4 regions of the Phascolarctobacterium faecium genome follow, and region 2 is predicted to be linked to each of the others. Evidence: riboswitches for the same ligand, from Rfam matches in the RefSeq annotation. Region 2 holds a riboswitch; each other region holds the start of a gene.
What was found. A riboswitch is a leader RNA that binds a small molecule or an ion and turns the genes downstream of it on or off. The one in region 2 is predicted to bind cobalamin.
Positions count from the first base shown of each region.

Region 1: linked by a shared signal. The riboswitch ahead of PFJ30894_RS08695 (MotA/TolQ/ExbB proton channel family protein) and the one ahead of PFJ30894_RS04255 (methylmalonyl-CoA mutase family protein) in region 2 are both predicted to bind cobalamin.
Region 3: linked by a shared signal. The riboswitch ahead of PFJ30894_RS01375 (TonB-dependent receptor) and the one ahead of PFJ30894_RS04255 (methylmalonyl-CoA mutase family protein) in region 2 are both predicted to bind cobalamin.
Region 4: linked by a shared signal. The riboswitch ahead of PFJ30894_RS08740 (TonB-dependent receptor plug domain-containing protein) and the one ahead of PFJ30894_RS04255 (methylmalonyl-CoA mutase family protein) in region 2 are both predicted to bind cobalamin.

Region 1 is NZ_AP019004.1:1,780,670-1,787,844, forward strand. Features, by position in the region: gene PFJ30894_RS08685 (energy transducer TonB) at 1-353, opposite strand, end outside; gene PFJ30894_RS08690 (ExbD/TolR family protein) at 350-763, opposite strand; gene PFJ30894_RS08695 (MotA/TolQ/ExbB proton channel family protein) at 763-1,380, opposite strand; cobalamin riboswitch at 1,556-1,726, opposite strand; gene PFJ30894_RS08700 (ABC transporter permease) at 1,820-2,575, opposite strand; gene PFJ30894_RS08705 (ABC transporter ATP-binding protein) at 2,568-3,410, opposite strand; gene PFJ30894_RS08710 (ABC transporter ATP-binding protein) at 3,419-5,143, opposite strand; gene PFJ30894_RS08715 (outer membrane protein assembly factor BamB family protein) at 5,161-6,552, opposite strand; gene PFJ30894_RS08720 (energy-coupling factor transporter transmembrane component T family protein) at 6,549-7,175, opposite strand, start outside.
Region 2 is NZ_AP019004.1:864,923-872,476, forward strand. Features, by position in the region: gene clpX (ATP-dependent protease ATP-binding subunit ClpX) at 1-152, shown strand, start outside; gene lon (endopeptidase La) at 282-2,603, shown strand; gene yihA (ribosome biogenesis GTP-binding protein YihA/YsxC) at 2,605-3,243, shown strand; gene PFJ30894_RS04250 (AbrB family transcriptional regulator) at 3,255-4,286, shown strand; cobalamin riboswitch at 4,415-4,590, shown strand; gene PFJ30894_RS04255 (methylmalonyl-CoA mutase family protein) at 5,072-7,261, shown strand; gene scpA (methylmalonyl-CoA mutase) at 7,264-7,554, shown strand, end outside.
Region 3 is NZ_AP019004.1:288,537-296,090, forward strand. Features, by position in the region: gene PFJ30894_RS01345 (L-lactate permease) at 1-444, opposite strand, end outside; gene PFJ30894_RS01350 (Crp/Fnr family transcriptional regulator) at 825-1,250, shown strand; tRNA gene PFJ30894_RS01355 (tRNA-Gly) at 1,364-1,438, shown strand; gene PFJ30894_RS01360 (hypothetical protein) at 1,575-2,069, opposite strand; gene PFJ30894_RS01365 (hypothetical protein) at 2,062-2,259, opposite strand; gene PFJ30894_RS01370 (4Fe-4S binding protein) at 2,246-3,070, opposite strand; gene PFJ30894_RS01375 (TonB-dependent receptor) at 3,132-5,375, opposite strand; cobalamin riboswitch at 5,547-5,723, opposite strand; gene PFJ30894_RS01380 (MerR family transcriptional regulator) at 5,842-6,672, shown strand; gene PFJ30894_RS01385 (DUF554 domain-containing protein) at 6,845-7,554, shown strand, end outside.
Region 4 is NZ_AP019004.1:1,788,460-1,796,013, forward strand. Features, by position in the region: gene PFJ30894_RS08725 (ABC transporter ATP-binding protein) at 1-1,252, opposite strand, end outside; gene PFJ30894_RS08730 (hypothetical protein) at 1,254-2,822, opposite strand; gene PFJ30894_RS08735 (ABC transporter ATP-binding protein) at 2,921-3,766, opposite strand; gene PFJ30894_RS08740 (TonB-dependent receptor plug domain-containing protein) at 3,911-5,863, opposite strand; cobalamin riboswitch at 6,061-6,237, opposite strand; gene PFJ30894_RS08745 (TonB-dependent receptor plug domain-containing protein) at 6,456-7,554, opposite strand, start outside.

The sequences.
Region 1 (7,175 bases), 920 kb from region 2:
TGTTGATACACTTGCTCCTGACGAGTAGTTTTTTCAATTATATCGTCAGTATTTATTTGGCCGGATTTTTTTATCTGCTGTTGTGGCTGCGAAGCACTATGCTGTTTATTTTGCAATGCATTCGCTTTCGCTGCTGCCAAATCTGCTTCTGTAGCATCGGCTGGCTTCATACCGCTGCCGCCTCCTCCGCCGCCTCCTCCGCCACCGCCAAAAACTGCTATTTCGACGATCTTATCATCAACATGATTAGCAGCGAATAGACCGGCAAACGCCAAAACAAGAAATACAAATAAATGAAATCCTAATGAGCCAATAAAACCTATTTGGAACCTCTTTTTAGAGTCATCCATCATTCACCAGCTCCTACATCCGTTGCTAAACCAAACCTTTGAACTCCTGCACCTTTTAATCTATCCAGCAAAGTTATGACTTTACCATAATCTGCATCTTTGTCTGCCCTAATAACGATTGAAAAACGCGGATTGTTTTTCTGTTCCATTTTTGCCTGCATAGTTAAACTGGCAATGTCAGTCTGTTTATCACCAAGCCAAATGCTACCGTCCTTTTTTACAGAAACGGCAAAGGTTGTCTGAGTGTCAACTGCCGAAAATTCCGCTTTAGGCAACTTTATAGGAATTGTTTTTAAATCAACCATATACATCGTACTAAGCATAAAAAACACCAGCAGAAAAAACATAATATCGATCATTGGTATTATCATTAGCTCAGGTTGTTTAAGGCTTCTGCTATCACGCAGTTTCATTAGATGTCACCTCTGCTTTCAGCCTCCAGCAAAGCCGAAAAGCATTGTTCCATATTAGTTATGGAAGTATCCAGACGCTGCGCAAAATAAGAATGTGCACATAATGCTAAAATGGCCACACATAAACCGCTGGCAGTTGCAATTAAGGCTTCACCAATGCCACCCGTAATTGCCATTGGTTGTCCTTCCTGCAGATTAAAAATACTGAAAGAACCAATCATACCAATAATAGTACCTAATAATCCAAGTAAAGGAGACATTGTAACGATAACACCAAGATAATGCAGGCGGTTACGCAATTTAGCTATAACAAGCCCAGCTTGAGATTCCATATAGGCAGAGTGCCTTGTACAGTCGCCAGACAAAACCATAGTCTCACGAATAATACGTGCGCACTCACCAGCAGACGCTGACGCCAATTGTTCAGCACCTACTACATCACCTTTACTGATTAAAGTACAAAATTCCTGCGTAAATAACGAACCAGAATCAGCAGTTTTATAATACAAATACCGCTCTATAGCTATCGTAACAACTATTATTGAACACAATAACAGTGGCCACATTACCAGTCCGCCTTTATGAAAATACTCAACAGCTTCCTTAATTGATTCCATCAAAAATGCCTCCTAAAATTTTTATATTATTAATAATACCAAATTTGATCGAGTTTGCCAATGCTAACTTACTAAACGAATTAAAATTTTACATTTTATTAAAAAATAAAAACCTTTCCGCAAAACAGAAAGGTTATACCTACTTCATACTACCTGTTCCTGTCACTCGCTGGATTACAGTAGAAAAATCTAGGCAGTTCTTCTGACTCTGCTTCATTGCTTACCCCGCCTTCCCAGTTTCCCAGTGGCAATCATTGAGGTTTGCTCGACATTACAGCGGCGTGACCGTATTGGCTTCCAACCAATTTTTCTATTAAGTATTCACACCTAGATTTCCGCTTATTAAGTTTTATTACTGATTGGAATTATATCACGTTAGATTAATATTTGCAATAAAAACTATAATATATTCAACACTAAATATTTAAAAAACATCACTCTATTCCTCTTTTTTCATTTTCAGCAAATGACAGGCATAACTAAAAAATATGAGAAAATATATCGCCATAATAACCGGCCAATGCCATTCTACAGGCATTTTATTTGCCGCTGCTCTTAATGCACTACTAGCAGGAGTCAACGGTAAAATACTTAAAGACCACTTTATTATTTCAGGAAAACTGTCAGCTTTGAAAAATGTCCCACATAAAAAAGACATCGGCACTAAAACATACGTGCTAAAACTACTCATCTCTTCATGGCTGTCAATAGTCATTGCCGCCACTACTGCCAGTGCTGCAAACACAAAACAGTTAAGGACCAGCACTGGAATAAACCAGCCTCCAAAATATAAATGTACCCCTAATAATTCCGCAATAAGCACTATAATTACAGAAGAAATCAGTCCACGCACTGTACCTGATAAAACCTTACCAAAAACGAATGCAGCTCCTGAAATTGGCGAAATCAAATATGTTTCCAGAGTATGATGATAAATACGTGACATATTAAGAGGAGCAGCAATAGTATTAAAAGAAATATTCATCGAATTAAGCGCGATCATACCTGGAATGAGAAAACTCAAATAACTCCCACCATCAACAGAAACATTTCTCCCCAACCCGATCCCAAATGCAAAAATATACAAAAAAGGCGTAATCATGCGCGAACATAAGAATTTAAAAAATATTTTTTTAAAAACCACCCAATCACGCCAAAAAACGGTATAGACATCATAGCAAAAATTACTAATCATTTACTCGCCTCCCCGTTAATTCAATAAAAACATCTTCTAAATTTGCTTCGCGCACAGTTGCATTAGAGTTTAATCCTGCCACATAAGATGCAGCCTGCTCACGATTATCAAAAAAATTATTAATCATGCCGTCTGCTTCCATATGTTCAACAACAACCCTGCCAACTTTTTCTTTCAGCTTCTGCGGTGTATCAACAGCTATAATACGACCTCTATTCATAATTGCAACACGCCTGCATAACTGATCTGCTTCTTCTATATAATGAGTAGTTAAAAGCACTGTCATTCCAGCTTCATTCATTTTACGGATCAAATCCCACATCTTACGCCGTACTTGTGGGTCTAATCCAACAGTTGGTTCATCTAAAAATAACATTTTAGGTTTATGCAAAAGTGCCATGCCAATCATCAAGCGCCGCTTCATTCCTCCTGAGTACCTTCTGGATTTGTCATCAGCCCTATCTGTAAGTTCCACAAATTCTAAAATTTCATTGATTCGCTGTTCCATAGCAGCTTTATTCTTCAAATGATGCAGCCTTGCCTGCAAAACTAAGTTTTCCCTTCCCGTAAGATCCTGATCCAAACTCATATGCTGCGGTACAACGCCAATTAGTTCCTTAATTCTCTCGCTGTCTTTTTCAATATCGTATCCGCATATTTTTACAGAACCGGATTTTTTCTTGGAAAGTAAGGTTAATATCCTGACTGTAGTAGTCTTCCCAGCTCCATTAGGTCCTAAAAGGCCAAATATCTCACCCCTTTTAATTTCCAAATCTATTCCTGCTACTGCAATACGCTCGCCAAAACGTTTAGTTAAATTTTCTATTTTAATCATCAAATCACCTATTTGTCATCAGTCTGTTTCTGAGCATTATATAGATTATAATACAGACCACCCCCTGACATCAAGGTAGAATGTGTTCCAATTTCTGCAACTTCACCATTATTCAAAACGATTATTTTATCTGCATTTTTTATTGTCGACATTCGATGAGCAATAATAAGAGTTGTTCTATTCTCCGCCAACTTGTCTAACGACTCCTGTATTAATTTTTCTGTATAATTGTCTAAAGAAGAAGTCGCTTCGTCTAGAATTACAATAGGCGGATTTTTCAAAAATACTCTGGCAATAGCAAGACGCTGTTTTTGTCCCCCGGATAGTTTCACGCCACGTTCACCAATTTCAGTAGCATACTTATTGGGGAGCTCCTCAATAAATTTGTCAGCCGCGGCCAGCCTGGCAGCGTTTTCTACTTCACTTTGCTCAGCTTCAGGTTTTGCATATGCAATATTATGCGTCACAGAATCTGAAAATAAAAAAACATCCTGCTGCACTATTCCTATATTACGACGCAGTTCCTGTTGTTTATACTGACGTATATCGATTCCATCAACTAAAATCCTGCCGCTAAGCGGATCATAAAATCTTAATAATAGGCTTGCAATCGTTGTCTTACCCGCACCTGTTTCTCCAACAAATGCTACAGTTTGGCCCGGAGCTATTTTTAAATTAAATCCTTTAATTACCTTTTTCTGATCAGAATAACCAAATACTAAATTATCAAATTCTATTTCTCCACGTATTTTTTTACAAACAACCGTATCTTTCTGATTGATAATTTCAGGTTTCATTTCCATAATTTCATAAAATCTCTGGAATCCAGCCATTCCACGTTGGTACATTTCAGTAAAAACCGTTAGACGTAAAAGCGGTTTCATAAATAAATTGACATATAACAAAAAAGCAACAAAATCACTCAACGACAGCTTATCCTTGGCTATTAACAACCCTCCACAAGCCAAAATAAGTAAGTTGGTAATATTTGTAAAAAAATTTACGCTGCCAGAAAAATAAGCCAAAATTTTATAAGATTTTCGTCTTGTTTCCAAAAAATCCAAACTTTTTTCCATAAATCTCGCCAGTTCATATTCCTCTTGAGCAAACGCTTTTACTAACCGTATTCCACCTAAACTTTCTTCCGCCCTGGCTGTTATTTCACCGCTTTTTATCCTGTTCTCTCTAAAAGCTGCTTTCATTTTTTTATTTACATACACAGTATGCAGCGTTTTAGCAATTAATAAAACAGCAATCAAAATCCCCAAGTAAACATTCATCCAAAAAAGGATGCCAATTGTACCAATCATAGTAATACAGCAAACAATGATGTCATTGGGTCCTCTGAATGACAATTCTCCTATTTCAGCTATATCACTGGTCAATCTTGACAACAGTTGCCCCGTCTTGGCATTGTCAAAATACTTAAACGACATTTGCTGCAAATGCTCAAACAAATCGCGGCGCATATCATTCTCTATCTTTGCACTCATCAAATGTCCATGGTAATTAACAAGATAGAGCAAACCGTAATTGCCCAAATATAAAATAAACAGTATACCTGTATCATGTAATAATCTATCAGTGTTTTTTTGTGGTAAGACTTCATTCAATATTTGCCGCACCAACATAGGAAAGACCAAATCCAGTAATGCAGCAACAAGGGAACCAATTACCACACCATAAAGTATGCTCTTGTACGGTTTATAATAATGTAAAAAATTATGAATCATGAAATACCCCTTTGTTTTCAACGCTGCCAGATATGCAGTCTATAGGCCCCAATGATCTTACCTTCAGGAGTTACAGCAGGAGCCTCTATTCCAGCTATCTTTTTTCCATTACTACTTATTGCAACTGCTTGTAATGGTCCTTCAGTATGAAAGAAATTCAATTCTGTCCCATCGTTTAAATCAAGCACTACCGCTCCATGAGCAGCGTAATTATGAGTTCTAACATTGCGTCCAACAGCACACGCCGCCATATTATTAGAAAAATCTATCTGCTCCATTGTCCCCAAGGCTCTATATTTATATTTAAATGTTCCATCATAATTAAATACGAACATACTATTATTACTTGGATGTTCAACCGGAGTCGGTAACTGCCAGTTTTCTCTATTAAATGTATTGATCGTTGTAAAAATAACGCCAGCCTCTGCAGCAAACCCATCTCGACCAGATGCATTAATCCAAACATTATCTATTTGAGCAGGTTTAGATAACTCACGCTGCCATAAAGCTTTTCCAGCAGCATCAAAAAGCATTCCTCGTCCGTCACTGCAGGCTGCAGCCAAAAACTCTCCATCTTCAGAAAAATTAGGGCTGCCACGCATAACAGTGTTCTCGAACGGAGCAACAGGCGGTACTTCAATAGAATTAATCAGTTGACCTGTTTTTTTATCTATCAAATACATTGTATCACGGTATTTCATATCAGGTCTGATTTCATAAGCAGAAGTTGATAATACGACTTTATCGTTATTATCATTAACATCACACCAATTGATCCAACTATCAATATTTTCACTCTCTGGGAATTGCCAAAGCTGCTCACCGTTTTTATTAAAAGCAACAGCTTTACCATTATAGCCGCGCCCTCCATCTTTCGCTGTAACAAATCGATAAGCATTTGCGTAAACATTATCATCTTTATCAATACAAATATGTACGATGCTTGGATAAGAACGTTTGTCAGGTTCAACGCCAACAACCTTTTCAGCAGCAAATTTCCACAATATATCACCGCCATCAAGATCGATTGCATATAAGTTACCAGCCGGACTTTGCTCACCTACAAAAGTAATTTTTTCATCATGAGATACACACAGTGATACCAGTTTGCCAATCCCCAAAGAACGTTTCCATATCTGCTTGCCACTATTATCAAATAAAAATAATTCACCTCTATCGGTTCCAACTAACCATGCATTTTTAGAAACAATATATTCAATTAACCCTTTAGTAAAACCCATTCGATCATAATTTTCACTTGGAATATCACCTAAAAAAACACTTACTCCATCGCCCTTGTCTGTAGAAGAAAAAGCTTGCCATGGTGTTCGGTTGCCTGTTATCCAAAACATCAGACACCAGGAAATTATTAAAATGACAATTGCAATAATACTTTTTATTTTGCTCATAAATATAATTTCGTCCAATCATACACTATTCTTAAATTACCAAAATACAGACCTTGTTCAGAAAGTAAATATACGATTTTACTAAAAGTTATACCAATAGTAAAAATAATCAGTAAGCAACAGACAAATTTTTCTTTGGTGTGCCAAAACTCATCTTTCCGCGCTGTAGCCAGAAAGAACCCTCTGCTGACAACAGAAAGTGCCAAAGTCTGAGCTCTTCTAAGACAGCGTGCCAATAATGGTTTGGCAATATAAGGTAAATGCCTGATAATACTTTTGCGGCCAACTCTTGTATCAGAACGTAAACGTAAAGCGATAATAACCTCCCCTGCTTCAGCAGCCAGCACTGGCAAAAATCGTATCGCCGTCACAAGCATAAACGCTATCTGCGGAGATAGTCTCCAGGTGATAAGAGCTTTCAGCAATTGACGTGGATCGGAAGTCCAACAGACAAATAACCCTAAGGACAACATCATAGCTGACCTTAACCCCTGTACAGCTCCGTAAATAACCCCTTCGCGGTAAATATACAAACCGCCTGTTATTTGTCCTAAAACAGGCATAGTTGGTTCAATTATAACAAATAAAGGAGTCCTTGGTGTTTGCGCAAAAAACAGCGCCTG
Region 2 (7,554 bases):
ATGCCGGCGCCCGCGGTCTGCGTTCTATCATCGAAGAGGTAATGCGTAATGTGATGTATGAAGTGCCTTCACGTATCGACGTTGTAAAATGTGTAGTTACAGAAGCGGCAATCAGAGAACACATGGAACCGAAAATGGTGGTTGCTAGTTAAGCAATTAAAAAAAGAAGGGGAAGGGGCATAGCCTTTTCCCCTTTTTATGTTAAAATAAAGTTGAGTAATGAAAATGCTTTAAAAATATCGTTTGCTGCAGTTAATACTGTTGGCAAAGGAGGGTAATATATGGAAACAAAACCACGTTTAATGCCGTTGCTTCCTTTAAGAGGAATGCTGGTATTTCCAGGTATGATTATAAATCTTGATGTAGGCAGGGAGCGTTCCATTCATGCAGTAGAAGCTGCGATGACTTCCGATAAGCAGATACTTCTGGTATCACAGAAGGAAGCCGTAACGATGGAACCCGGGCAGAAGGATTTATTTAAATATGGTGTCATAGCGGAAATCAAACAATTATTGAAATTGCCAAGTGGAGCTTTGCGGATACTTGTAGAAGGATTAGCCCGAGCCAAAGTAGAAACTATTATCGAAGCTCCGGCTGTCGATACATATTTCCAGGCTAATGCACTGCCGATGGATTCTGTTGTCAGTGAAGATAATGAAGTGGAAGCGCTGCGCAGGATGCTGATTGAAACGTTTGAGCAATGGATTATTGCCAGCAAAAAAGTTAACAGTGAAGTGCTGCTGACCTTTAAGGACCAAACTGACCCAGGACGGGTTGCGGATATGATTGCCGGTTATCTGTCGATAAATATCGAAGAAAAAGAGCAGCTGTTAGAAGCGGTTGATGTTAAAGAACGTATGAATAAACTCTATACGTATTTATGCAAAGAACTGGAAATTGCCGGTCTGGAAAAAAATATTTCACAGCAGGTGCGTAAACAGATAGAACAGAACCAAAAAGAATATTATCTGCGTGAACAGATGAAAGCCATTAATAAAGAACTTGGCGAAGGTGATGAACGTCAGGCCGAAATAGACGAATATAAGAAGCAGATGTCAGAGCTTGATCTGCCGGCTGAAGTTGTTGAAAAAATCAATAAAGAACTTGACCGTCTTTATAAAATGCCGCCGATGATGGCTGAAAGCGCCGTAATCCGCAATTATATCGATGTGCTTTTAAGTTTGCCCTGGGGTAAGTTTACAGAAGATAATTTTGACCTTGAAGTGGCTGCTAAAGTACTGGATAAAGACCATTACGGTTTGGAAAAAGTAAAAGAACGTATTTTAGAGTATTTGGCAGTACGTGCTTTGACCAAACAAAGTAAGGGACCGATTTTATGTTTAGTCGGACCTCCTGGTGTGGGTAAAACTTCTCTGGCACATTCGGTTGCCAGAGCGATCGAGCGTAAATTTACCCGTGTTTCTTTAGGTGGCGTTCGTGATGAAGCAGAAATCCGCGGTCATCGTCGTACATATATCGGCGCAATGCCAGGCAGGATTATTCATGGTATGCAAACCAGCGGTTGCATGAATCCTGTTTTTCTTCTGGATGAGATTGATAAAATGGCTTCTGATTTTCGGGGGGATCCGGCTTCGGCTCTGCTGGAGGTATTAGACCCGGAACAAAACAACACTTTCAGTGACCATTATATTGAATTCCCTTTTGATTTGTCACATGTTTTCTGGATTGTAACGGCTAATACGGTAGAAACTATCCCTCCTGCTCTATTAGACAGGATGGAAGTGATTCAACTTACCAGTTACACTGAGGACGAGAAAGTGAAAATCGGCGAATTGCATTTATTGCCGAAGGAACGTCAGGCACATGGCTTGACTGCAAAAACTTTGAATATTACAGAAACAGCTCTGCGTCATGTTATACGCGAATATACACGTGAGGCCGGTGTACGTAATTTAGAACGGAAAATAGCGGCGATCTGCCGTAAAACAGCACATCGTATTGTGACGAAACAGGTAAAAAGTGCTAAAGTTACCGAAAAAAATCTGACTAAATATTTAGGACCGGTTATTTTTCTGGAAAGCGATCTGACTGCCAAGGCAGAAATAGGTATCTGCACAGGTTTGGCCTGGACCAGTGTTGGAGGTGAATTACTGAAGGTAGAAGTACTGGCTACTAACGGTAAAGGAGGTCTGGTATTGACTGGGCAGTTGGGTGATGTTATGAAAGAATCTGCTCAGGCCGGTTATACTTATATTCGTTCTCGGGCTAAAGAGCTGCATTTGGATGAAAAGTTTTATGAAACTACTGATATCCACATTCATTTACCGGAAGGCGCAATCCCAAAAGATGGTCCTTCCGCCGGCATTACTATGGTGACGGCTATGGTTTCAGCACTGACTAAACGTTGCATAAAAGCGGGTATTGCCATGACTGGAGAGATCACTCTTTCTGGCAAAGTGCTTCCGGTAGGAGGAATTAAAGAAAAAATGCTGGCGGCGCATCGTTATGGTGTAAAAACCATTCTGCTTCCAGAACAGAATATGCAGGATCTGGAAGAACTTCCTGTCAATGTGCGTGCGGCAATAAAATTCATTCCTGTTAATCATATGGATCAAGTGTTGAAATTAGCTTTGGAGGAGTAAGATGAATAAAGGAACCTGGGATATTATTCATGCCCAATATATCACATCTGCTGTCAGAGCAGACCAATATCCGACACCACCGTTAATAGAGGCTGCTTTTATAGGGCGTTCTAATGTTGGCAAATCATCACTGATCAATTCGCTCTGCAGACGTAACGGCTTGGCAAGAGTGAGCTCGACTCCAGGCAAAACACAGACTATAAATTTTTATGGTTTGCAGGCTAAACGCACTACTGAAGGGCAGGAAGAACGTGCTGATTTTTATTTAGTAGATTTACCAGGTTATGGTTTTGCCAAAACAGCTAAAACGAACAAAGATAAATGGTCAGGATTTATCAGTAAATATCTTTCCGGATCTGATAATCTAGGACTGGTCTGTCAGCTTATTGATATCAGGCATAAGCCTTTGGACAGCGATATTGAAAGCTATCACTGGTTACTGGACTGTGGACTGCAGGTTCAGGTTATTTTGACCAAAGCAGATAAATTGTCGAAAAATGCAGCGATGGCTCAAAAAGCATTATTCAAACGGGAGCTGGGACTGGATGACAGCCGTATTATGACCTATTCTGTAACTCAGAATACAATGCGCAGTGAATTGATAGGGCGGATCATGACGGCACTGGAAGGGCATTATTAAGCGAGGGAAATATGTTGAATCGTTTGCTGCTGTTTGTTATGGCAGCCTGTTTAGGAACGTTATTTTTAAAAATGGAATTGCCTATACCATATCTTTTAGGCGGCATTTTTGCTGCAGTAGCCTGTAAGATAGCTGGTTCGCCTGTTACCTGGCCTAAGAATTGGCGTGAATTGGGTTTGCTTGTAGCTGGGTATGGTATTGGCCGTAATTTTACAGCTGATACATGGGAGAAAATGACGCATCAGACCTTTGGGGTACTGGAAGCCACGCTGATAGCTGTAGCTGTTGCTGTTTTAATTGCCTGGTGGACAGCGAGACATACTTCGGCTAATCTGATCAGTTGTGTGATGGGCATTATGCCTGGCGGGCTGACGCAAATGATGCTGATGTCGGAGGATGATCCAAGGGCTGACGCAAATGTTGTTGTCGTTATGCAGACTCTGAGGCTGGTAGGCGTTATTGTAGCAGTACCATTTCTGGTAATCCATGGTTTAGGTGCTCAGGTTATGCAAAACAATGCTATTGTTCAGACAACAGACGGTACGCATTGGCTTATTCTTGTCCCATTGTCGTTTTTAGGCGCTTTTGTTGCGACTAAGTTAAAGGTGCCAACACCGCGTTTGCTGGGGCCGATTCTGGCAACAGCGGCAGGGTCGTATTTTTGGGGAAGTTTACAGCCTGTGCCTGGTTTGCTTATGATGCTGGCACAGGTAAGTATTGGATTATACATGGGCGTAATGCTGGATCCCAAAAAACTTTCGGCTACTAAGGAATTGATGCCTTATATTTTTAGTGGTATCGTTTTGATGATTGGTGTCAGTGTTGTTGTTGCCTGGTCCCTGTCAGAACGGTATGGGTTTTCTTTAGTAACCGCTTTTTTAGCAATGGCTCCCGGCGGAATTGCGGAAATGTGTCTGGCTGGAATGAGTATGGGAGAAGATGTTTCAATCATTCTTACTTACCAATTAGTACGGTTATTGTTTTTGAATATCTGCGTTCCTTTGGGAATCACTATGTATTTTAAAAATAAAAGTCTTGATTAGCAGTATCGTAGCTTACTGAATAAAATAGTAAGCTACGATACTGTTTTATTTGCGAAAAATAATATATGAAAAAATATATTAAAAGACTTGACAAAAGAAATAGTAATAAATATAATTAAGCTAACAAATGAATATTGTAAGCTAAAGGTGCTCTACAGAGCTTAATAGAGAAGTCGGTGCAATTCCGACGCGGTCCCGCCGCTGTAACGAGGAGTAAACTTCAAATGCCACTGGTAGTAATACTGGGAAGGTGAAGTGAGCTATGAATCGGAGTCAGAAGAACTGCCTTAGCTACATCGCTGATTGACCTGCGAGAGACGGGGAGGAGATGCTGCAGAGTTCGTATTTTAGGTAAATACGAAGTGCGAATCTTTTGCTATGAATTTCTGACCGTTTTTCTTAATATTATTTTAAGAAAACGGTTTTCTGTTTTTCTGTGCTTTTGTAAGCGCGTTGAGGTCGAAGTGTGATGGCTAGACCTCGAAAATAAGGTCAGCCATCAGTGTATATATTTATTTGTGACAGGTCTGGACAACCTGCCGGGTTTATTGCCATTCTCAAATTCTCTTTGTGCAAGAACCTTCTTCTCAATTGCCTGCGTAGGGGTGCGCGGCAAGAGCAACCATCACATTTTTTGTGATGGTTGCTTTTTTTGATAAGGGGCTTATAGAGGCAGTTTCGGTAGGAGATTCTCGAACCATTCTGCGATACATAAGTAAGCAAAGTACAGGAGGTGAACATTTACTACCCCGGCACAGAAAATAATTAATGAAAGGATGCCGTATATGGAACAAGATAAAAACCTTACAGCAGAGATTCAGCAGGAAGAAACTTTAGTGGGAACTATCCCTCCGGTTACTTTCGATGAATTTACGCCGCCGTCCTATGAGGAGTGGAAGCAAGAAGTAGTGACTGCTCTTAAAGGCGGTTCTTTTGAAAAGAGTATGTTCACTAAAACTTATGAGGGTATCACCCTGAATCCTATTTATAGATTAGAGGATCAGGAGAAGATTACTCACAATAAAACCTATCCCGGCATGGAAAGCAACCTGCGCGGTGCTAATGCAGGAGGTTATATCCATAAAGTATGGACTATTGCTCAGGAGTGTGATGGAAAAACTCCTGCCGAAGCCAATGAAATGGTTAAATACGAGCTGTTGAAAGGAACTACCGCTGCTAGTGTCGTTTTAGATACTGCGACACGCAAAGGCTATGATCCTGATAAGGCAGAAGTAAAAGATGTTGCTGATATAGGCGTATCTTTGGCTACTGTAGCTGACGTGGAAAAACTGCTGGATGGTGTTGATCTGGAAAAATTCGAAATCGATATTTATGCCGGCGCTTCCAACATCGCTCTTTTGGCTGCTGTAATCACTGTCTGCGAGAAAAAAGGTCTGGCCCTCGAAAAATTACATGGCGCTATTACTGTCGATCCGATTGGCGAACTTGCTTTGGACGGCGAATTAGTTCGTCCGCTGGACGAATATTATGACGAAATGGCACATAGCATTGCCTGGGCTAAAAAAAATGCTCCGCAGCTTAAAACAGTAGTTGTCAATACCGATGTTTATCATAATGGCGGTGCTAACGACATTCAGGAAGTAGCGTATGCTATGAATGCAGCTGTAACTTATATGCGCGCTATGGAACGCCGTGGTATTGATGTCAATACCTTCTGTCGCCACCTGCGTTTTCATTTCAGTATCGGAGCTAATTTCTTTATGGAAATTGCTAAACTGCGCAGTCTGAAAATGGTTTGGGCGCAAATCGTTAAAAATTGCGGTGGGGATGAAGAAGCACAAAAGATCAATCTTTATGTCAGCACTTCTACCTTCTGCCAGACGAAATACGATCCTTATGTAAATCTGCTGCGTGCGGCAACACAATCCTTCTCTGCGGTTGTTGGCGGTATGGACGGCATGTATGTCAAACCTTTCGATCATTGCATTCGTCCCAGTGATGTATTTTCCCGCCGTATTGCCCGTAATATCCAGATCATGGAACAGCATGAATTCAACTTTATTCAGCCGATCGATCCTTCCGGCGGCAGCTGGTATATTGAACCGCTGACAGAAGAATTTACGGAAAAAACCTGGGCTAAGTTCCAGGAAATCGAAAGCCACGGCGGCTTACTGGCAGCGCTTGAAAGCGGCAAAGTACAGGCAGCGGTTAAAGCTATTTTAGAAGAACGTTTTAAAAATCTTGCTACCAGAAAAGATCGTGCAGTCGGCAATAACATGTACCCGAACATGACTGAAGAACTTTTGGAAGTGCCTGAAGTTGATTTCGCAGGAATCCTTAAAGCACGCAAAACTGATTTGGAAGTCAACGTAAAAGTACGCGACAATGCTTATGTAGAAGCTGTACTCAGCGACCTTGGCAAACGTGATGCCAGTGAGTTGGGTTCTTTGATCGCTGATGCTGAAAAAGCATTATTGGCTGGAGCAACTATGGGTGAAATTTCAGCAGCTCTTACCGGCAGTGCTAATGGCGAAAAGGTTGAAGCTATTGCTCCGCATCGCTGGACTGAACGCTATGAAGAACTGCGTATGCGTACGGAAAATTTTGTTGATAAAACCGGTGCAAACGTTAAAATTTTCCTGGCCAATATGGGACCGATCCCGCAGCATAAAGCACGTGCCGATTTTGTTACCTCTTTCATGCAGGTGGCTGCCTTTGAGGTTGTGACAAATAATGGCTTCCTCACTGTCGAAGAAGCTGTTAAAGCAGCGCTTGAGTCCGGTGCCGATGCAGCCATCGTCTGCTCGACTGACGCTACTTATCCGGAACTGGCCCCAGCAGTTACGAAAGGCATCAAAGCTGTAAATCCGGAAATGAAGGTATTCCTGGCAGGTGCTCCCAGCGCAGAACTGAAAGAAATCTGTGATGCTGCAGGTATGGATGATTACATCAGCGTCAAATCCAATTGCTATGAAACCTTGCTCCGTATGCAAAAAGAAAGGGGGATGTTCTGATAATGTCCAGAATTCCTGATTTTAGTCAAATTCCCTTTCAGCAGGCACCCGCACAAGGCGCCGCCGAGTTTGCTGCCTGGAAGGAAAAATTAAAAACTGAAACCGGTAAATCCTTTGAAGAAAATTTTTACCGTACAATGGAACAAATCAACGTAGCTCCTTTATATGATGTGAATGCCTATAAAGACTGCGAACATCTGCATTATATGGCAGGTATCCCGCCATTTTTGCGTGGACCTTATTCAACGATGTATGTAACCAAACCCTGGACAGTACGTCAATATGCAGGCTTC
Region 3 (7,554 bases), 580 kb from region 2:
ATAGCCAACAGCCGCACGAAAACCGTCAATACCCTGTCTGACCAGTCCTGGTATCGTAACAGGGTAAGTGGCAAACCCATTGAAGGCTCCTAAATAACCTCCTACTACTGAACATAATGTCACAGCTTTTCCCGTTTTACTTGGCAAAACCTGATCTAAGGTATTCAACAGCATATTCAAAGCACCTGTACTTCTAAAACATTGTCCAAAAATCTGTCCCGTCCACAAAACAAGAAATCCATTCCAAATGGTTATATTCCCCCATACAGACGCGGTCAACGTTTTTTGTACTGGCATATGAAAAAATACAACAACTGCAAAGATTTCCAAAAGCCATACATAAAGGCTCAAACGTAAAGCATTCATCTTAAAAACTAAAAAGCCCAGCAGTAAAATAACAAATGGTAGTAATGCTACTATAGTTTGCAAAAACTCATTATCCATATAAAGAACCTCCTTCCATTTTGCTTATATTAACTGTCCTCCTTTCTGATTTCAGTATAATCAATTGTTTATAAAAATTCTGTCATTAACATTACATACTGTTTGTAGCCTATGCTACAAATTTATTATCTGCTCCAAAACATATAGAATTATATTTTTCTCAATGTTATAGTTAATATAAGGACAGAAAGGAGGCGATTCTTATGAAAAAATTCCAATCTACCTGTCAAAATTGTACCAATAAGTTTTGTACAAAGCTTTCTACCGAAGTCAGAGAGGAAATATTCAAAAACAGAATATAGTTTAATTTAAATGCCAAAGAAGAACAACTCTTTTATTTTAATAATAAACAGATTCTTATCATCGAATCAGGCAGTTTCATGACAATTCGTCAAAATAATCAAGGTAAACAAATTGGTGTTGATATTTTAAGGCCCGGCGATTTGTTAGGAATTTTAAACTTTAACGCAGAATCTCCTCAAGATCATATTTTAATCCTGCCATTGACAGATGTTTCAGGCTGTCTGGTTTCAAAAACTATTTTTGATACTTTAATCCAAAAACATTTGTCTCTCAACATAATCATTATCCATCATTTATCTTCCCGTTTTTACCGTATCATCAATCATTTGACCAATCTCGTTTTTGATACCAGTAAAGAACGTATTGAATATTCGTTAAAACTGGCGCACCACAACTTAGGCAATTTTTATCTGACACACGAACAGATTGCTTTATTATCAGGTTTAAACAGGGTCACCGTTTCCAAAACTATTAAAGATGTCAGCTATGACTTTGATAAATGATGACAAAGTTGCTTTTAATATAACTATGTCAATAATCAGCTTTATTAAAACAACCCCAGAACCTTCACAGTTGCAATGGTTCTGGGGTTGTGCTATAATATTTTAGTAATCATGCGGGTGTAGCTCAGTGGTAGAGCAGCGGCTTCCCAAGCCGCGTGTCGCGAGTTCGAATCTCGTCTCCCGCTCCATAAAATATTTTGCCGCAGAACTTAGTTCTGTGGCTTTTTTATTTCTTTGAGTACACTTATAATTTTTCTAAATAAAAAATAAGCTTACCATTACAGCAAACTTTTACTCTGTCAATGATATGTTAGTAAAACACTGTCACTGATATCTGGAATTTACGATCTTCAAATTTATTACAGAATAAAGCTCGTCCTGATTCCAAATTTTTATTTTACCTTCCTGCACATTTCTTCTATAAATATTTTTTGAAGGTACAGCGATTTCTAAATTTATTGGCACTGTATTTTTACTGCGTTTTACTAAAACATCTTCAGATTTTAACTTTTTCCAAATCCCTTTTTTAGAGCCTTGTGAAATTATAGCATCCACGCCTTCTGTTTCACAACGCAGTTTCAAGGTATCGTCCTCCGTCTGACAACGCAAAGCAACGGAAAAAACATTCGGCTCCAGCCAGTATTTAAGCAGACCCATTTTCCCTACGTCAACAGTATATTCAACACTTTTATTTTTATTCAAAACTATTTTTTTAAAGCTCCTGTCGCCTTCATTCTGCATTTTGAAACTGCTGAGTAAGATCATTACCATAACAGCAGCCAACACCAGAAGTATTTTTTTCCCAAGCTGTTTATTCATACCTGGCCCGCCTTTTTTCAGCTATCTTCTTAGAAAAAATTTTAACAGATAAAATAACGACAGCCGCCGCTCCCGGCAAACAGCTTAACTGGCAGCTGCCACAAATACCGGTGCAGCCAAAGGTGCTGCCCCAAGAAGAAATCGGTATACCCATAGCTGCACAAAAAGTAATTACTTTATTCCTCATCATCTTTCCTCCCGTATCTGATCGCCTTTTCCGGACATTTACTGATACAGACCCCACACAGGATACAATTATGTACGCAATTCACAGCTTTCCGCTCTTCTATCACCATCGCTTCCATAGGACAGGCAAGGCTGCAGCTTTTACAGCCAATACATTTTTGGCGGTCTATAATCAACCGATAAACGAATGGCAGCCTGCTGCTGAAAGAATACAACAAATTCTGTACCGCTCCTACAGGACACAAAAAATTGCAAAATCCGCGGCCGCCTTTAGTAAAGATACCAAACAGACCTGCCCACAAAAACAACGTCAGAATCATACTGGAGCTCAAAGAAATAAAATACCCAAAAACGAAATAGTTAACAAACAAATCAAATAGAAAGAAATTGCAATATGCACATGCCAGCAGACTATCAAAAAATGGCAATATCACAAACCCGGCCAGCATGCCATAACGAAACGGAACGATCTCGGTATAAGTACGCCAGCTTATCTGCAGCCTTGATGGTATGACTTTGCTTAAATACTCGGTAAAAGCTCCGGCAGGACATAATCTGCCGCAAAATACAGGACCAAAAAACAAAGTAACTATCAGCAAGATCACGATACAAGCAATAAAAGGAAGCGACATCAGCAGCAACTTTCCATCCAGTAAATGCTCTGTCTGAATGCGAAAACAAAGGCTATGAATGGTCAGCTGCTGCCACTTGCCCGTAAAAGCAAAAAATATTATTTTTTGAAATAGCGCAAAAGGAGCATAGAATAAAATAAAACCTAAAAAATACCCCAAAAGCCGCTGATATTTAAACCCCATTTTTATCTCCACTTCCATGAATTTTCAGGACAGGGAAAATCCCTGCCCTGATTTTATTTACTTAAAAGCTATAACGCAGGCCTACGTTATATGTCCTGCCGGAAGTTGCTTCGCTGGCATAAAATTCTTTATCAAACAGGTTGTTAATACCGAATTGTAAAATCGTACCTTTAGCAATTTCATAATTAAAGGCAGTATTAACGATAAAATACGCGTCTTCCGCCCCATACTCTCCTGTCACATCATCAGGAGCCTGACGAGCGCTCACATACTGACAATCCAGTATAGCGTTGAACTTATCCTTATTATAATTGACGCCGGCATGCAGCAGATGTTTAGGAATGCCATAGTCTGCGCTGTCAGCATCTTTCAGGTTAGTTCCCACCACCGCATTTTGTTTCACTTTCCCCTGCTGCCAGGCATAATTAAAATATGTGCCCCAGTTATCGTTAAATTTATGGTCGACCGTAAATTCTACACCGCGGCGTTTTTCCGTACCGTAGTTTTCATATTTTTTATATTCTGCTGTTGTTGTTCCAGGCTGATAATGGGTCGTATAAAGGATTTTATCATCTGTTTTCACCTGATATAAAGAGATCCCCAGATTAGTCTGCCGCGACAATTTCTTCTTCATGCCAATCTCAAAAGTATTTGAGGTCTCCGGATCAAGATCAGGATTAGCCACTACACCGCCCATACTGCCACCGCCGTCACGATAGACCTGATACAAAGGCGGCGGATTAAAAGAATGTCCATAAGAAACATAGTAATTAGTCTTTTCATCAGCTTTATAATCAAATGCTATTTTCGGGCTGAATTCACTATAACTGACTTCATCATAGTCCAAAGAACGTGTTAAAGCACCGGTATTTTTATCATAATATCTGCTTTTACCGTCCATTTTTGTAAAATGATCATAACGTACGCCTAAATACATCGTCATCGGATCGCTGATCTGATATTCATCCTGCACAAATAAAGCTATGTTCCGCGCTTTACCGCCATGGTTTTCATAAACACCGTTATCGCCAAGTCCGCTGATAACAGAATCATGATCGCGCCAGTTGCTAAGATATTTACGCAGCTGATCAAAGCTCTCCTGTTTAAAACTGCCTCCTACTAGAATAGAATGTTTGCCTACATTATCCCACGCTTTTTGTACATCAAAATTATAGGTTTCACCGGGATAGAAAGAATCAGTACCGGCACCGTTCCAGTCTATAGATTTTGGACTGCTGGAACTGCTATAGCCATTACTTTTCATATCCATGTACCCAAAGTTGGCACTGAATTTATTTTTATTGTCATTATATGACAATGTATGTAAATCGGATTCTTTCCGCCCGTCATAACCAAGATATGTTCCAATGCTTGGCTTCACTATCTGTCCATTACCAACATCAACACTGCCACTAAATACGGGCTTACCGTCTTTATAAATTGTCGTCCACGGATTTTGGTAGCGATACTCACTTTCCGTATGGATAAAAGTATATTTTAAAGATCTGTCTTCATCAAAATCATATTTCACATTAGCGGAAATGTTTTCATTTTCCCAAACCTTTTCTCCGCGTCCGCCTAAAACATATTTGCCGTTACTGAGCTGCGGCAATTCGTGGTCAGGCTTAATCCCTCCACTGCCTTTGGAAGCGCTACCAGTATAATAATAACCCCTATATCCATCTGATTTTCTGTTTTCATAACCTACGCCGAAAGATAATTTTTTATTCACTCTTGCATCTGCGTATAAAGCTTTTTTCCAGGTATTATTACTGCCATAGCTGACTACAGCATTTACACTGGCTCCTTTTTTTTCAGGATTATCCTTAGTGATAATATTGACAACCGCGCCCACAGCCCTACCGCCATATAAAGAAGAGCCTGCTCCCCTTACAACTTCAATTCTGGCTATTTTTTCCACAGGTACCATTTCCCATTCCATACCGTTATTATAAGTAGTATTCATCGGAAGCCCATCCAGCAAAACCAAAATATCACTGGAGCTGAAGCCCCTGATCTGAATCCCTCCCTGTGCTGCTTGGTTCATATAGACGCCCGGCAGAGTCTGCAGAGCTTCAGGTACAGAATTAATATTTCTTTCTTCTATATCCTGTGAGGTGACAACACTGACGCTGGAAGGTACCTCCTGTAGTTCTTTCATAGTTCTGGTTGCTGTAACAACCATCTGATCCAGATTAAATTGCTGCAGCCCCTCTTCGGCGTATACTACTGTGCCCCCCCAAATGACATTGCCAGTTATAAGTACTGTCATCAGTATACTTTTACCCATACCCTTTTTCAACATACTCAACTCCCTTTCCTATTTTTTGTATATTACTAAAATATTTTATGCATTAACCTAATAGATATATGCATAATAACTTTTATTAGAATCAGAAAATACCCTGTGCATAAGACGCACAGGGTATTAAATAGCTAGATAAAAGCTGTTCCATTACCAAACTGTCTCACGCAGCAGTAAATTAATCATCAGGCAGTTCTTCTGACTCAATTTCATCGCTCCTCCAAGCCTTCCCGGATAACTCCAGTGACATAAATATGGATTTGCTCACTTTTACAGCGACGGGATCGTGTGGGCTTTACACCCAGCTTCTCTATTAAGACCTGCGTCACCTGATAACATCATTATTCACTTTTTATATTTTATGATATTATATTCTATTTTATATTAATAATTATATGTTATAATATCATATATGATATATTACTATGTATAGCTACTAGACAGTCAATAGGGAGATAATTATTTTATGAAAGAACCAATTGATAATTATTTTACAACAGGTGAGTTAGCCAAGCTTTGCAAAATACCTCGAAAAACTTTGCTTTATTACGACAGTTTAGGTCTTATAACGCCTGAAGTTATTGAAGAAAATGGTTATCGTTATTACAAACGCACTCAATTATTTGCACTAGAATTGATTTTGACGATGCGTAAACTGGATATTCCTTTAGCAGAAATCAAAACTTATTTATCTAACAAATCCTATACTAATTACAGAAATATTATGTCTGATCGTGAAATATTTCTTGAAAAATTACTCAAAAAGATAATTAAAACAAAAAATGAACTGCATCATTCCCTCCTTATTCTTAACCAATTGGAAAACATTAAATTTAATGATGTACTAACAGTTCGAACAGACAATGAATTTTTATATTTAAGTAAACCAGTCTCTCCCAAAATGAACTTTAAAGACAGAACAAAAATATCCGCCAGTCTGTTTATAAATCTTGCTGAACATATTCCCCTTAACAATCATACTTTTGGTTATGTTGTAGATAAAAATTCACTTTTAGATCAAAAAAAACCTCGTCATATCAAATATTATTTCTGTCCTGTTTTCACTAAAACCGATTATCCGAAATGTTCCATAAAATCAAAAGGAACTTACCTTACCCTTTATTTCAAAGGTATCTACATGAACAATTATGACAAGTATATCAACACTCTGTCAGAATACTGCAAGCATAATATGCTCGTTCCTATATCCGATATTTATATCACATCAATAAAAAACTTTTGGCTTACTGATGAAATCAGCGAATATATTTACAAAATAGAAGTACAAATAAAATAAACCGTTTTCTAATCTAGAAAACGGTTTATTTTATTACTTGTGAAAATATAATTTCTCTAATATTACCAGATATTTTTCTATTTAGATACTTCTTAAAAATACCCCCTATACGATTTGCATTGTTGCAAACGAAATGTTATAATGATGCGATTTTTTGCAAGGAGGTAAAAAAATGTCTATTGGAATCATCGTCAATTCAGCCTGCGTACTTATCGGCGGCCTGCTCGGCAGTTTTTTCGGAAGACTGCTGCCAGTCAAAATGCGTGAATCGCTTTATGGGTTATTCGGTTACTGCTCCATCATCATCGGCATCATTCTGCTGCAAAATATAAAATCTATGCCGGCAGTTACATTAGCTCTGATCTTGGGTACTATCATCGGCGAAGCACTTCGAATCGAAGACCAGATCAATTTCGCTTCGCTTAGGCTTAAAACACTTATCGAACGTATCACCAATACTGCGGCAGCAGATAATGATGCTTATATCAGCCGTTTCGTCGGCCTGCTGATGCTGTTCTGTACCGGCAGTACAGGAATTCTCGGCGCGATTGGTGAAGGCGTAAATGGCGACAGCACTGTTCTTTTAACAAAATCTGTTATGGACATTTTTGCAGCATTTGCTTTTGCTGCTCATATGGGTCCTATGATCGCCTGTATCGCAATCCCCCAGTTTCTTTTTTTCAGCATCCTCTTTTGGAGTGCCGGCTTCATCATGCCGCTTACAGATCCTCTGATGATTGGTGATTTTATGGCCTGCGGTGGCATTTTAGCTATTATTACCGGCTTTCGTATCTGTGAATTGAAAGACTTCCGTGTCGCCAATACGCTGCCGGCTTTATTTATCGTAATGCCGCTCAGTTATCTTTGGCGCACTTATTGCTG
Region 4 (7,554 bases), 920 kb from region 2:
TTAATGCGAGTGGAAAATCATTCGTATTATTTTCCAGTTTTAGTTTTTCAAGAAGCTCCCATACAACCTCTTTCCTAACTTTTTTATTTTTCCATGTTAATTCTTCCCAAACACTGTCAGCCAACAACATTAAGTCAGGTTCCTGACGTAAATAGCCTATTTCATATGCTCGTTCTCCAACCGTTCCACCCAACAAATCCAGTTCGCCTGACGACAGTTCTGCTAATCCACCCAACAAATTGATCAATGTGCTTTTTCCTGCACCGTTAAACCCCATCAGCGCTACAGTTTCACCTTTATAAAGCTCAAAATCTATACCTTGCAACGTATCGCTTGTAGAACCAGGATAACGATACCTTATGGCCTTGCCAGTTACGATTGCTTCACTACAAGCTTTTTTTGATCTTACGGTCAGTGCTGTTTTTTCTATTTTACATTCGCTTTTGATCAAATCAACAACTTTACTCGTTTCGTCTATCAGTTTAGACAAATGCAGAAACCGGCACAATTTAACTTTTTGCGGCTCTCTCAAACCATATTTCTCTGCAGAACCAATTTTTTGCCAGGCTAGTTCTATTGGACCATCATAAATAACTTCACCTTCAAACATCACTGCCAGACGCGGAAAATATTTTGCAAGTTCATTGACACGATGTTCAACTACAATGATAGTTATACCGTCTATACGATTTAAAGATACTAATAATTGCAAAAAATCCTCAACACCCTGTGGATTCATCTGACTTACCGGTTCGTCTAAAACCAAAAGCTTAGGTTTCGTGATGAGTACTGAAGCCAGAGCCAATCGCTGCCTTTGTCCTCCTGATAAAGTATGAATACTATTTTGTTCAAAACCGGCAAGTCCAACTCGCTCTAATACTTTTTGTACTTCAACTGAAATTATATTCTCATCAAGCCCCTGATTTTCAAGCGCAAAACCTACTTCGTCAGAAACAGTCATCGCAAAAAGCTGATCATCCGGCGATTGATAAACAGTACCAACCAATATTCCAATATCTTCAGGCGTCATCTCCGCTGTATCTTTATTATTCAGATAAATTTTCCCATCAAGTTCACCGGCGCCGGCAGTATTTAAAAGACCGCTGACAGCTTTAATGAGCGTAGACTTGCCGCAACCGCTGCAACCGGCCAAAAGCAGCATTTCGCCTTCTGTTACATGCAGAGACAAATGTTTTAATGTAGGAATTTTGCGTGTTTTATATCGGTATGAAACGTCACTTATTCTCAGCATATCATTCTCCCATAACCTGCTGCAATTTTATTCCAACCTTATAGCCAAGCCACGAACCAATACTGCTGTAGAGTAAACCGTTGATAAGCATATAAAGACCGATATACCAATCAGCATAATATAATCTGTAAAAAAACATCATTTGTTCTAAATTAATCATCGTTATAAATGCATCCGCAGTACCAATCAATATAGCAACTATAAAAACATATCCCGAGGTCAATTCTTGTTTTCTATAAAATCCACTGATATACAAAATGCTTTCCAACACAACTATATATACCATATAACTTAGTATACCAAGAGGAGTAAAGCGGCCAAACATAAGTCCTGCTAACATCCACTTCAATAAAAACATGAGTGCCACTATACCCGGCTTTCTGTAAATAACCAGTAAAGACATAACTAAAAGGTATAACAAAACCCCGTTCAATACTCCTGTAAGCAATCCGGAAAAAGGCCCTAAAAACACATGCAGCAAATCACCAAATAAAGTCGTCGGCACAACAATGCTGCCAAAAGCCACAGCCGCAAACAACGCAATAGTAATAGCGCCTTTAGCGCCAATATCAAAAATACATTTTTTTAATTGACCAATTGTTAAACAGACTAAAATAAAACAACCAAATGAAAAAGCTACAGCAAATAAACCCATACTACGTTTTTTAGCAATAGTTATGGGTACCTCCTGTATTTTTTCCTGCCCATTACCGAATACAGTCACACGTAAATTATATTCACCTTCCACAACTCTGAAATAATCTACATATAAGGGTATAATAAAAGCCTGACTTTTCTTGCCGTCTAATGATATCATCGCCGTAGACGCATCTTCTATTCCTGATTTCCCAGACCACCCATGCTCAGTTTCATTATCACTCTGACTGGCAGTACATAATCCAACAGCTGTTTCTCCAGTAGACTTATCTATCAACTCAGCTCTAAATTTCAAGATTCTTGTATCCTGCTGCGGATTACGCATCTCTAACAGCAGATGTGCTGCCGGATGATTAAAAACAGCCGCCCAATTAGTAGCACCATCCCCAGTCATTCTATTACGAAAAGATTCTAAGGCAGTGTCTTTAATATAAATAGTTCTCTCTTGGATACGATCATCTTTATTTCCCAAATTATCTACAGGCAAAGTAACAGATTGGATATACCAGTTAAATTTGGAACTGTCCAACTGTTTTTCTTGTAGGTTTATAGCATCTGCGTTTTTTTCTCCAAATTCATGAGTAAAGGTAATATTATTATTCTTTTGCCAACTCTTGCCGCTAACTTTAACAACAATGTCATGTTTTCCTTCGGTAAGTTTTTCATTAGCCCTTAAATAAAGTAAATCAAAATTCTGTCCATAATTAGCTGGTAAAGTCCAACTTCTTTTAATAATCAGCCCTTTACCTGTTTTCACTCCCTGCCAGTCATCGTCTTCATTAAAAGTCAAACCTTCCGGCAATAGAATTTCTACATTGACATCCTGAGGTTCAGGTGCATCATAGCTTTCAATATTTATATAGAATGGATTAGTTGCACTCCCCACAGTTTTATAAATATTTTTATGTTCCAAACTATAAGGATAAACGGTTTCTAAATTTATACCTTCTGCAAACGCAGTCTGCGAAAGCATAAAAACAGCTATCACAATCCAACAAAAATTCCTTTTTATCATACATATCCCTTGCAGCAAATAAGTTCCAGCAATTCTCTATCGCGCTGGTATCTGCTGCTGTCCTCTTTTGTACTTATTTCAATTATCTCATTTGTGTTGTGGCTACGAATAACTCTGACTGGAGCATGATAAGCTTTACTCAAAACAGTCTCCGTAAATACATCGTCAGGCTTTCCGTCAGCAATAACAGTACCGTCTCCCAATAAAATTATTCTACTGCAGTATTTAGCAGCCAAATTCAATTCATGAACTACCATTAAGATAGTTTTTCCCATTTCAGTTAATGATTTACTAAAGCGAAAAATCTCTTCCTGATAGACCATATCTAATCCTGTTGTAGGTTCATCTAAAAATAAAATCGGCGTTTGCTGCGCCAAAACCTTAGCCAGCAAAATCCGCTGTTTTTGCCCGCCGGAGACTTCATTTACTGGCCTCTCTGCTAATTCTCTAGTACCGGTATATTCCATACATTTTAGCGCTAATTCTTCATCGGCGATACTTTCGCCTTTCCACCACTTCATATAAGGATAACGTCCTGCAAGCACTATATCTTTACCAGTATAGCCAAACCCAACTTCTACACTTTGCTGCAAGTAAGCAACCTCACGAGCCAGTTCTTTTTCAGCAAAGCTTTCCAGATTACGACCAAAATACAAAATATCACCGCTTTGCTTTGACAGCAAACCGCGGATCGTTTTCAGCAGTGTACTTTTGCCAGCGCCATTACAACCAATAATACCTACTATCTCGCCTTTATTTATCTTGGCATTAATATTTTGCAGAACTTTTTTATTTCCATAGCCAATCGATAAATCTCTCAGTTCAATAATAGTTTCTGTCATAATAGCCTCCTGATTTTATAAAACTATTTTAAGATAAGTTTATATTAAAAGTAAATCTCTGCTATTTCCTAAATCAAATGTTATATTAAAACTTATGTCTGAAATCAAGTTATATAGGCGGCTTTCAACGCCGCCTATAATATTTTAAAATTTATAATTATAGCTCAGCAAGAAATTGAAAGGAGTAGAATAATATTCTGATCCACTATGACTTAAATTGTCTTCTCTATTAAGCAAATTATCCAGTGTCAGCGAAATAGAGTTTTGTTTATCAGCATTATAGGTAGTTGTCAGACTTGTGAGAAAATAAGGTTTTTCACTAAACGACTGCTTACTGCTAGGAGTCTCAACCCTTTGAGCTAAATAAGTACCTTGTAAACTTGTTATCCATTTATCTTTTGTATAATTAATGCCACCATTCAATTGCCATCTTCCATACTTTCTATCCCAATAGGGCTTTTTAGTTCCCTTAACCTTAGGATCACCATAATTTATGCCCCAATTATAAGTAAATCCATCTTTACCAATAATATCACAAGTTATTTCCACACCTGTATTTTTAAAATCTTCATTAGTATATTTATATTCCGTTTTACTACTATCCCAGGTTGCAGTAATATTATCTGTGATATCAATATGATAAATAGCTGCTTTCCAACTATGATTGTCACTAACCCGCTTCCATCCTAATTCATAATTAGTTCCTTTTTGCGGCTTTAAATCGGGATTAGAGACAGCACTGTCACTAGCACCATACATTTGTGAAAAAGTAGGCATAATAAATGATTGTCCAACACTAGCATACAATGAATCATTTTCTGTTAATTTATGCAAATACTGACCAGACATACTAAAATTATCATAATTCTGGTCTTTATACCCACCAGTAGTCCATGTTTCACGTGCCCCAAAAATAAATTCATTTTTTTCATCAAATTTGTAGTCATATTGCCCATAAACAGCATAAATATTTCTTGACGTTACTTGATCAGGAGATTTATGGCCATCTTTACCATAATCATCATAAAACTCATTTTGATAACTGCTTCCCAAAATCAAATTGGCTTTATTTCCAAACTCCCACTTTTTTTGTATATCAGCTCCATATGTACGATTTTTCTCATCTGTATCATACATTTTTCCAGAATAAGCACCGCTTGTTGTGTAATTAGTATATCCATCTGCCATTAATTTATTCTGGTTATAATAGAAATTCCCCTTAACACTGTCATCTTGATATGTCATCTGCATTAAATTTTGCTTTGTTACATATTCTCTATTCTGTTGCAATGCTCCGCCTTTGGGAACGCTTTTATATCCATCATCAAACCATGTATCATATTTTACATTTGTTTCAAAATAATTATATAAAAAATTCCAGTTATCATTAATTTTATAGTTCAAAAATAAATTATTTTTATGAGAACTGTTCATATCTGTATGTTTGTCACCTTTATCATGTGAACGTGAAATTGTATCAACCTTTCCCCATTTTTCCAAGTTATAACCAACGCTTAATTTATCAGCATTAACAGTAGCATTGTATTTTTGTTGACCGTAATTACCAACTCCGGCAGTTACTGAATTTTTAAAATCTTGTTTAGTTATAATATTAATAACACCGCCCATTGCTTCACTACCGTAAAGCACGGATCCCCCACCTTTTACTATCTCAACTTTCTCAATACTATCAATAGGTATAGCATCTAAAAAATATTTTCCTCTCAAATTCATAGGAGATCCATTTAGCATAATCAAAGTACCATTACTTACACCTCTAATGGCTATTTCATTAGCCATTGTCCCCATAGCACCACCACCAGGTGCAAACGTTTTATAAACCAATCCAGGCACACGCCCCAAAGCAACCTGCAAATTCTGCGCACCTGTTGCTTTTAAATCTTCACTAGTCAGGATTGTAGTTGATGCAGGTACATCAACATCTCTTTTTTCTGTCCGTGTTGCAGTTACTACCATTGGATCTAACGTAAATACTTGATTTGGTTCCTCAGCATGTACTGCAGTACCCCCCCAGATGACATTTCCAGTTACCAGTGCTATCATCAAAGCACTTATACCAATACTCTTTTCCAACATACTCTACTTCCTTTCAGAATTTTTTGTATTTATTGAAATAAAAGCATTTTCTATACCCATTCTTTAATGGCCTTATAGTATTTACTTTTATTAACAATCGGCTAATAAAAATAAAAATGCCTCCTGCTGAAAGCAAAAGGCATAAAACAGCTTAACTACAATAGAAAAACTGCTACATTACCTTACTGTCACACGCAGTAGTAACAAATAATCAGGCAGTTCTTCTGACTTAGGTTCAACGTTTATTCAAGCCTTCCCAGATATTTCCAGTGGCATAAATTTGAATTCACTCACCATTACAGCGACGGGATCGTATGGGATTTACACCCAACTTCTCTATTAAGACTAGCGTCACCTGATTTACGAAATATTTAATTTAATTAAGTATAATATAAATCTATTTATTTTTCAATATATACTATCAAATTCATATTGTGTCTTATTAGGGCAATATTTCTGTATTTATTTTCAAGAAATAAGTACTGGATTTTCTGCTGCATCGTTTTATCTACATTTTTTATATTAGTGGTTTTAAAATATTTTATTTATAGTTATAATAGGCAGCACAGTGTGCCGCCTATTAATTTTAGTTTTAGAAAGAATAATTGTAGGTTAGTGTCCAATTGAATGGTAATCCATAATTTTCATAATCGTTCACGACATCTTTTTTATCTAAAATATTATAGAAATTTAATGCTACAGAATTATTCTTATCTGCACTGTATTGTAATGTAGCATTCATTATATTTCTATTTGGAAGAGCATAATATCTATTACCACTAGAAGTAACTTCATGATAATAGCTATCATTCCTGTCTCCTAAGAAAAGATAGTTTAATCCTGCATTAAACTTATTCTTCTGATATCCAATTCCTGCCACAAATTGAAGTCTTGCATTGTCCTGTACCCATTCACCAGAATCATTTATTTCTGGATTAGAATAGGTAACACCAAGATTATATCGCCAATTATCGCCAACTAATTTTGTATATTCAACTTCAATGCCTGTATTCCGAAAATCGCCTTTATTAATTTGTATTTCAGCCTTAGTATTCGTACCTATACCTAATTCTTCTTCGCTTGCCCATCCAAATTTATTACTGATATCCATATTAAACACGGCAAGTTTTAAAGAACTCGAATTAGTTATCTTTTTCATTCCAGTTTCATACGTCCAACCTTCTTGAGGCTTTAACCCACGTGATTTTTTCAAGTTGTGTGCATCTTTATCTGTCGTATAGAATTGGCTGTTCATTGCAGGCATAATAAATGATTTACCTATATTTGTATACCAAGTCAAATTTTCATTAAATTTATATAATGTTTGTAATTGTGGCAAAAATACATTTTGGTCTGTATCAAAATCATTGATGGCTTCCCCACGCAATCCCAAAGTAGCACTAAATTTAGGTGCAAATTGGTGAGTATAAGACGTATAAAGTCCTAAACTTGTTCTATCAGACTTTTGAAAAGTATATTTATAATTTTGATAAAAATCACGTTTAATTGCAATACCCGCAATTAAGCTATCTTTATCTCCATTAAAAGACCAACCCTTCTGAGTATCTGATGTTATATTGAACATTTTATAAGATCCACCAGATACTGAAAATTCTTTTTCATTACTCTTTTTTTGATTTGAAGTAAACCAGCGGCTATTAAAAGAAAATACAGATTTTAATTTGTTACTT